2 regions of the Leucobacter faecis genome follow, and region 2 is predicted to be linked to the other one. Evidence: predicted binding sites of a transcription regulator. Region 2 holds the regulator's gene; the other holds the start of a gene.
What was found. Region 2 encodes HspR, which represses chaperone genes until heat shock. Its sites were predicted from a motif close to AAGTTGAGTCNNNNNGACTCAACTT; they were not measured.

Region 1 (4,290 bases), on a different contig from region 2:
CCAGGTCGCGTGCGTTATCGCGTGAGCTCGGCAGCAGATCGGTCGCGAACGCGAGGCCGACGGTCGAGAATCCGCCGTAGCCCACGCCCATGAGCGCCGCCGCGACCATCGTCGCCGCAAACGTGGGCGAGGCGAGAATCACGACGCCCGCGCTCGCCTGCACGACCGCGCACGCGATCGTGAGCAGTCGCCTGTGCCCTACGCGGTCTGAGAGGAGTCCCACCACGATCGACGCGAGCACCACAAACACGGTGTACACGACGATGAGCAGCAGCAGGTTCTCTTCGGCCGCAGCGTGCTGTTGCCCGAGCCCATAGAGCAAAAAGAACAGCAGCAGCGCGGTGCCGAGAGCATTGCCGACGTTGACGATCAGGCGGCCGACGAGCATCCACCGAAAATCGCGGTCGGCGAGCGACGCCCGCAGGCTGCGGGCCGCCCTCGCTGCGATCAGCTCCGGATCGGTGGGCCCGGGCGCTGTAGGCTCGGCCGAGAACTGGGGCGAGAGCTCAGGCGAGAGCTGCGGCGAGAAACCCACGTTGCGCTCGGCAACGGGCGCCGGGACGGTGTGCCCGGAATCTGCGCGCAGTGGCGCGGGCGGATCGGGCAAGAGCAGCGCGGTTGCGGTGCCCACGACTGCGATCATGGCGGCGAGCAAGAGGTAGCCCGCGAGCACGCCGAGGCCGAGCAGCACGACAGCGCCGACGCCCAGCACGATGCCGAGCGCCTGAGATGAGCCGACGGCAGACGACGCGGCGCCGCGCTGCGCGACGGGCAGCTGGTCGGCGATCATCGAGGTGAACGCGGCAGAGGCCGTCGCGATGCCCACAGACACCCCCACCCACGAAGCGCCCACGAGCCAGGGGCCCGAGCTGAACCCGGTGAGCACCAAGCAGCCGGCCGCGAGCCACGCACCGCCGAGCGCCCACGGGCGGCGGCGATGCCCACTACCGCGGTCAGAAAGGGACCCGGCGACGGGGCCCGCGATCACGCCGGCGAGCCCGCCCACCCCCAGTACGATGCCCGATGACACGACCCCAGACACCCAGCCAGAGGCGCTGTCTGGGGTGTCGAGCTGCAGCGGTAACAAGAGCTGCAGCGGGGTGAGCTGCGCCGTCCAGATCACGAGCCACGCGAGCGTAAACAGGGTCAGCCACCACCCGCCCACCCGGCCTGACTTGTTCGAGCCCGTAAGCGATATTGCGGCCCGGGGCGTGCCGGGCACCTGCGCGGTCATGGCAGTAACCGCGAGACGTCGATACGCGAGTGCGCAATGACCCCGCGCAGCCAGTCATACGACGCCTTGGGGGTGCGCTCACCGGTCTCAAAGTCGACGTGCACGAGCCCAAAGCGCTGCGTATACCCCGCCGCCCACTCGAAGTTGTCGATGAGTGACCACACGGTGTACTCCTCGACGTCAACGCCCGCCGCGATCGCGTCTGCCACCGCCTGAATATGCCCCGCCAGGTACGCGATGCGGCGCTCGTCGGTAATGCGCTCGTCGGCCGTGGGGTCGTCGGTGTTGCGCTCGGCGGGGGCGGGCCCGGCTTGATCCGGAGCAGCGGCCTGGCGCGTGAGGTGATCGGGCTCGGGGAACGAGGCGCCATTCTCGCCGATGATGATGGGCGGCAGCGCCGCGCCGTAGGTATCGCGCATGCCGGTGAGCAGTTCGGTGAGCGCCGCGGGCACGATCGGCCACATTTCGCCGAAGCCCGTCGTCTGCGCGCCCGGAGTGGGCACGAGATCGAACGGCAGCGGGCTGCCCTCGGGGGCCGCGGCCACGGTCGTCGGGTTATAGAAGTTCACGCCGTAAAAATCGGGGCGCGCGCTGATCAGCTCCATGTCGCCCGGCTGGGCGGGCATCTCGGGCAGCCCCAGCGCAGCGAGATCTGGGTACTGGCCAGTTAGCACCGGATCAGCAAATACCCGGTTATGGATCACGTCGTAGGCACCCGCCGCGATCAGGTCGTCGACGGAATCTGTGAGCGGGCGCACGAGCGTGTGATTGTTGGTGAGGCCAACCTGCTGCGCGCCCGCCTCGCGCAGCACCCGCATGGCGAGCCCGTGGGCGAGCAGCTGGTGGTGCGCGGCGGGGAGTGCGCCAAAGAGCTCCTGCCTGGCGGGGGCGAGAGTACCGATCGCGTACCCCTCGAGCGCGGTCATGGCGGGCTCGTTGATCGTGTACCAGTGCTTCACGCGGTCGCCGAGGTGCGCGGCCACGACCGCCGCATACTCTTCGAACCTGTACGCGGTGTCGCGGTTCAACCAGCCGCCTGCTGCTTCGAGTGGGCTCGGCAGATCCCAGTGGTACAGGGTGGCAAAGGGGGTCACGCCCGCCTCGAGTAGTGCGTCGACGAGCCTGTCGTAGTAGTCGAGGCCCGCGCTGTTCACGGCCCCAGACCCCTCGGGCACCACCCGTGCCCACGAGATGCCGAAGCGGTAGCGGTCGAGGCCGAGCCCCTGAGCGAGGGCGACGTCTTCTAAGTAGCGGTGGTAGCTGTCGGGGCCGGGGTCTGCGGTCGATGCGTCTAACACCGCTCCAGGGGCGTCGACGAAGTCGTCCCAGATGGTGCGGCCGCGGCCGCCTAACGTGCGGGCACCCTCAACCTGAAACGCCGCGGTGGCCGCTGACCAGCGAATGCGGGGCGGGGCGCCGTCTTGAAGGTCTGGTTCAGCGGGGGTCGAGTGTGCGGTCACGGGCGTCCCTTCGATATACGACGCCCACAGCTCTCGTCGAACGAAGGCGTGACCGCGCACCGTTGCGCGGCGTGAAATTTACTGTATCCGCAGTGGTGCGAATAGGTAAGAGGCGATAAACTTGAGTCATCAACACTCAAGTTTGTTGGAGGGTGTTGCGCGGCACGGCTTGCGGGCGGTGACGCGCAGCGCTGATCCGGCGCTTGCACACAGAGAAAGGACCCCACATGCAGGCAAATTGGCAGCCCGCCCAGGGCGAGGGCGGCGACAGCGCGCTCGAGCAGTTCGGCGTCAACCTCACCGAGGTGGCCCGCTCGGGCAAGCTCGACCCGGTGATCGGTCGTGACGCAGAGATTCGGCGTGTCAGCCAGGTGCTCACGCGCCGCACCAAGAACAACCCGGTGCTTATTGGCGAACCAGGCGTTGGTAAAACGGCCGTCGTCGAGGGGCTCGCCCAGCGCATCGTCGCGGGCGACGTTGCAGAGTCGCTCAAGGACAAAGAGCTGATTTCGCTCGATATTTCAGCGCTCATCGCGGGGGCCAAATACCGCGGCGAATTCGAGGAGCGCATGAAGGCGGTGCTCGCCGAGATCAAGGAATCAGACGGCAAATACATCACCTTCATCGACGAGCTGCACACCCTCATGGGGGCAGGCGGGGGCGAGAGTTCGGTCGCCGCATCGCAGATGCTCAAGCCCATGCTCGCGCGCGGTGAGCTGCGGCTCATTGGCGCGACCACCCTCGACGAGTACCGCGAGTACATCGAGAAAGACGCTGCACTCGAGCGGCGCTTTCAGCAGGTGTACGTCGGTGAACCGACCGTCGAAGACACGATCGCGATCTTGCGCGGGCTGAAGGAGCGCTACGAAGCGCACCACAAAGTGACGATCGCCGACTCGGCGCTCGTGGCCGCCGCGGCGCTGTCGAACCGCTACATTCAGGCGCGCCAGCTGCCCGACAAAGCGATCGACCTGATCGACGAGGCAGCGAGCCGGCTGCGCATGGAGATCGACTCGGCCCCGGTCGAGATCGACGAGCTGCGCCGCGCCGTCGATCGGTTGAAGCTCGAAGATCTCGCGCTCAAGCGTGAGAAAGACGCGGCCTCGAAAGAGCGGCTCGCGAAGTTGCGCGAAGACCTCGCCGCGAAGCAGGCCGAACTGGACGTGCTCGAGGCGCGCTGGGAGCGCGAGCGGGCCTCGCTCAACCGCGTCGGCGAGCTGCGCGAAAAGCTCGACCAACTGCGCATGGAGGCAGAACTGGCGCAGCGCGAAGGCAAGCTCGAGAAGGCCTCGAAGCTGCTCTACGGCGAGATCCCGGTCATTCAGAAAGAGCTCGCCGAGGCTGAGCGCGCAGAGGAAGCGGGATCCGGCGCTGACGGCACCGGCGGCACCGGTGGTTCCGATGGCGATGGCGGCGAGCCCGCCGAGCCGCGCATGGTCAGTGACCAGGTGACCGACGAAGAGATCGCGGGTGTCGTGGCGGCCTGGACGGGCATTCCCGTGGGGCGCCTGATGCAGGGCGAGACCGAGAAACTGCTGTCGCTCGAGCGTGAGCTCGGCAGGCGGCTCATCGGCCAGGCCGACGCGGTTTCGGCGG
Region 2 (4,290 bases):
AATCTGGGCACGTTCGAGCTGACCGGCATCGCGCCCGCTCCCCGCGGCGTGCCGCAGGTTGAGGTCACGTTCGACATCGACGCCAACGGCATCGTGCAGGTGTCGGCGAAGGACAAGGGCACCGGCAAGGAGCAGACGATCACGATTTCGGGTGGTTCGACTCTCTCGAAGGACGACATCGAGCGTATGGTGCGCGAGGCTGAAGAGCACGCTGCAGAAGACAAGAAGCGCCGCGAGTCGGCTGAGCAGCGCAACAATGCTGAGCAGCTCGCGTACTCGGTCGAGAAGCTGATCTCGGAGAACGAGGACAAGCTGCCCGAGGACGTCAAGACCGAGGTGCAGGGCGACCTCGACGCGCTGAAGCAGGCTCTGGCCGGCGAAGATGACGACGCGCTCAAGGCAGCTGCAGACAAGCTCGGTGAAAGCCAGGGCAAGCTGGGCGAGGCAATCTACGCCGCCGCACAGGCTGAAGCCCCCGAGGCTGGCGCCGAAGAGTCGAACGATGACGACGTTGTTGACGCCGAGGTCGTTGAAGACGACGAGGAGAAGAAGTAAGCATGACGAACGAGGAACAGCACAACGGTGACGTTCCTGCAGCAGGGTCGGAGGCAAATGCCTCCGGCCCTGTGCCGCAGGAGGGCGACTTCACGGTAGAGGACATCTTGAACGCTGAGCAGAACGCTGACGCGGCCGATGCTGCTTCGGGCGCATCAGATCAGGTGCCGGATCAGGGCGAGAACGGCGGCGGCGACGAGTCATCTGCGAGTGACGCCGAGAACCCCTACCTCGAAGACCTGCGCCGTCTGAGCGCAGAGTACGCGAACTACCGCAAGCGCACCGAGGCAAATGCCGCGGTCGAGAAGCAGCGCGCAGTCGCGGCGGCCGTCTCGCCGATGCTGTCGGTGCTCGACGACCTCGACCGCGCCGAGCAGCACGGCGACCTCCCCGAGGGATCGGCGTTCGCGACGATCGCGCAGAAGCTGCGCGGCACGCTCGAAAAGCTCGGCCTCGAGAGCTACGGCGAGAAGGGTGAAGCCTTCGACCCGCAGTTCCACGAGGCGATTGCCCAGGTGCCGGTGCCCGGCACTGAAGAGCACACGGTTCTTGACGTAATCGAACGGGGCTACCGGATCGGCGAAGTCGAGCTGCGCCCCGCCAAGGTCGCGGTGGCGGTGGGGGCTGATGGCTAGTCAAGATTGGCTTGAGAAAGACTTCTACAAGACGCTGGGTGTGCAAAAAGGTGTCACCGATGCAGAGCTGAAGAAGACCTATCGCAAGCTCGCCCGCAAGTATCACCCCGACTCCAACCCGGGTGATGCCGCCGCCGAGGCGAAGTTCAAGGAGATCAGCGAGGCATACTCGGTGCTCTCTGACGCAGAACAGCGCTCTGAGTACGACCAGATTCGTGCCATGGGCATGGGCGGCGCCAGGTTCACCTCGGGTGGCGGCGGTGGTCAGGGCTTCGACGACATGTTTGGCGGCATGTTCGGCGGCGGCGCTGGTCGTGGCGGCCACTACGGTGCACAGGGCGGCGGCCAGGGGTTCGAAGACATCTTCAACATGTTTGGGGGCGGCGCACGCGGCCCCCAGCCCGGCCGCGACGTGCAAGCGTCGACCACGCTCGACTTTGAGACCGCAGTCAGCGGCGACACTGTCACGCTGCAGGCTCCTACGGGCACCGTCAAGGTGAAGATTCCCGCGGGCGTCGCAGATGGCCAGAAGATTAAGGTGCGTGGCAAGGGTGAGCCGAGCCCCAATGGTGGCCCGGCAGGCGACCTGATCCTGACCATCGCGGTGCGCAAGCACCCGGTGTTCGAGCGTGATGGCCAGCACCTGCGCCTCAAGCTGCCGGTGACCTTCTCGGAGGCGGCGCTCGGGGCAACAGTAGAGGTGCCCACTCTTGGTGGCGCGCCGGTCAAGCTGAAGATTCAGCCCGGGACTCCGAGCGGCCGCGTGCTGCGGGTGAAGGGCAGAGGCGTCACCAGCTCGAAGGGCGTCGGCGACCTACTCGCCGAGGTGCAGGTGGTTGTGCCCAGCCACCTGTCTGACGCGGCGCGTGAGGCCCTCGAGGCGTTTCGCGCGGTCGAACCGAGCGAGAACCCCCGCGAGGATCTGCTGGCCCGCTCACACGGGTAGGCGCGGGCGGGCGGCCACACGCCGCCCGCCCCCCCAGTTTTACTGCAACACACGCTGCACAGCGAACGGAGAAGGCACATGGCGCACGAGCAGCTCGACCGCTACACCCCGGTCTTTGCGATCGCCGCCGCCGCAGGCCTCGCCGAGATGCACCCCCAAACCCTGCGGCAGTACGACCGCATCGGGCTCGTGTCACCGCAGCGCACCCGCGGCAACACCCGCCGCTATTCACTGCACGACGTTGCCCAGCTGCGCGAGGTGGCCCGGCTGTCGGCCGAGGGCCTTAGCCTCGAGGGGATCCGGCGCGTGTTTCAGCTCGAGGCGCAGGTGCGCGAGCTTGAGACGCGCGTGCGCGATCTCGAACGCGCGCTCACCGAAGAGCAGCTTCGGCGCCCAGACAGGCGGGTCTTTGCCGCCGGATCCGCAGGCGGCGAAGTCATCACGCTGCACCGTGGCACGCGCGTGCGACGCGCGGCCGAAGTTGTGGTGTGGAAGCCGTGAGCGCGGCCGCTGCGCCAGAGCCTACGCTGCCCGACATCGAGGCGTTCTGCGCGCAGCTCACGCGTGACCCTGACTTCGATGCCGACGAACTGCGCGCCTACGACGCGACCGATCTGCTGCTGCTGTCGGACGCTGCCGGTGTGCTGCGCGACATCGCGGCGCGTTCACAACGCGGCCCAGGCGAGCTCGTGATCATCGGCGACCGGCACGGCGCGCTCACGCTCGGGGCGGCGGCGCTTCTGGAGTCGCTCCGGATCCGCACTCACCAAGACCCCGTGCTCGCCGAGCGCGCACTCGCGTCGAACGCGCGGCGCTTAGACTCCTATCACGCCGCGGGAGCGCAGGGCGTAGAATCTGGTCATTCTCCGGGAGCGGACGAGATAGGTTCTGGTCATTCTGCGGGAGCGCGACGTTCAGGTTCTGGTCATTCTGCGGGAGCGGACGAGATAGGTTCTGGTCATTCTGCGGGAGCGCAGCGCTCAGGTTTTGGTCATTCTGCGGGAGCGCAGCGAGTCGCAGAATCCACCTTCACTGAGGCCTACCAGTCGCACGAGTTGGGCGAGGAGCTCTTGACCGGGGCAAAACTGGTGCTCGTTCAGTTGCCGCGCGGGCTCGAAGCACTCACGGAGATCGCGTGGGCGATCGCGCGCTACGCCGACCCTAACGTGGTGGTGCTCGCTGGTGGCCGAGATAAGCACATGAGCCGCCGCATGAACGAGGTGCTGGCCGAGCACTTCACCGACGTCACAGCGGGCCTCGGCTGGCGTAAGTCGCGCGTGCTCACCGCGACGGGGTCGCGCGGTGCCGGTAGGGCTAACACTGGTGGTGCTAGTGCTGGTGGTGCTACTGCTGGCACCGACGGCTCCGCCCCCTTTCCGAAGTGGGGCAGCGACCCCGCGCTCGAGTTTCAGGTTGCGGCGTTCGGGCAGACGTTTGGCGGCCCCACGCTCGATCACGGCAGCCGGCTGCTGTTGCAGACGCTGCGCAGCGACCCGCCGCGGGGACTAAGCGCTCCCGCCGCGCAATCATCAGACCCTGCTGAGCTGGGCGAGCTGGCTGGCGTCACCCCTGCCGACGCTGCACCCCCGTACCGTGTGGTCGACCTGGGATGCGGCAATGGTGTGCTCGCAGTGTCAGCGGCGCTCGCCTGGCCGGGCGCACGGGTGACGGCCACCGACCAGTCAGCCGCCGCAGCGAACGCGACCCGGGTCACGGCAGAAGCCGCAGGGGTCGGGCACCGCGTCACCGTGCACCGAGGCGACGCACTTGAAGCGGTGCCAACCGGCGCCGCCGACCTGATCTTGCTCAACCCGCCGTTTCACACCGGTGCAACCGTGCACGCGGGCGTCGCGCACCGGCTCATCAGGTCATGCACGGGCGCGCTCGCGCCCGGTGGTGAACTGCGCATCGTATTTAACTCACACTTGCGATACCGACCGCTCGTCGAGCAAGTGATCGGCGCAACAAAAGAGCTCGCGCGCGACCGCACGTTTACGGTGCTCTCAGCCGTCAAACGCTAACCCACGCAGGCGCTCGCATCGAGGGCTCCTTGTTAGAGTTGCGCCGATAGAGCATTTGTCATTCTGCGCCGATAGAGCACTTGTCATTCTGCGCGCAGTCGCAGAATCCAGGGTGGGTCCTGCGACTCGCTGC

Region 1: the regulator HspR is predicted to act here: its motif matches at 2,813-2,837, upstream of ACXR2T_RS12320 (ATP-dependent Clp protease ATP-binding subunit).

What each region holds. Positions count from the first base shown of each region.
Region 1 covers NZ_JBTJEP020000017.1:1,870-6,159, forward strand. The annotation lists gene ACXR2T_RS12310 (MFS transporter) at 1-1,234, opposite strand, end outside; gene ACXR2T_RS12315 (glycoside hydrolase family 1 protein) at 1,231-2,694, opposite strand; gene ACXR2T_RS12320 (ATP-dependent Clp protease ATP-binding subunit) at 2,922-4,290, shown strand, end outside.
Region 2 covers NZ_JBTJEP020000021.1:27,537-31,826, reverse strand. The annotation lists gene dnaK (molecular chaperone DnaK) at 1-555, shown strand, start outside; gene ACXR2T_RS13765 (nucleotide exchange factor GrpE) at 558-1,190, shown strand; gene ACXR2T_RS13760 (DnaJ C-terminal domain-containing protein) at 1,183-2,136, shown strand; gene ACXR2T_RS13755 (heat shock protein transcriptional repressor HspR) at 2,215-2,637, shown strand; gene ACXR2T_RS13750 (class I SAM-dependent methyltransferase) at 2,625-4,157, shown strand.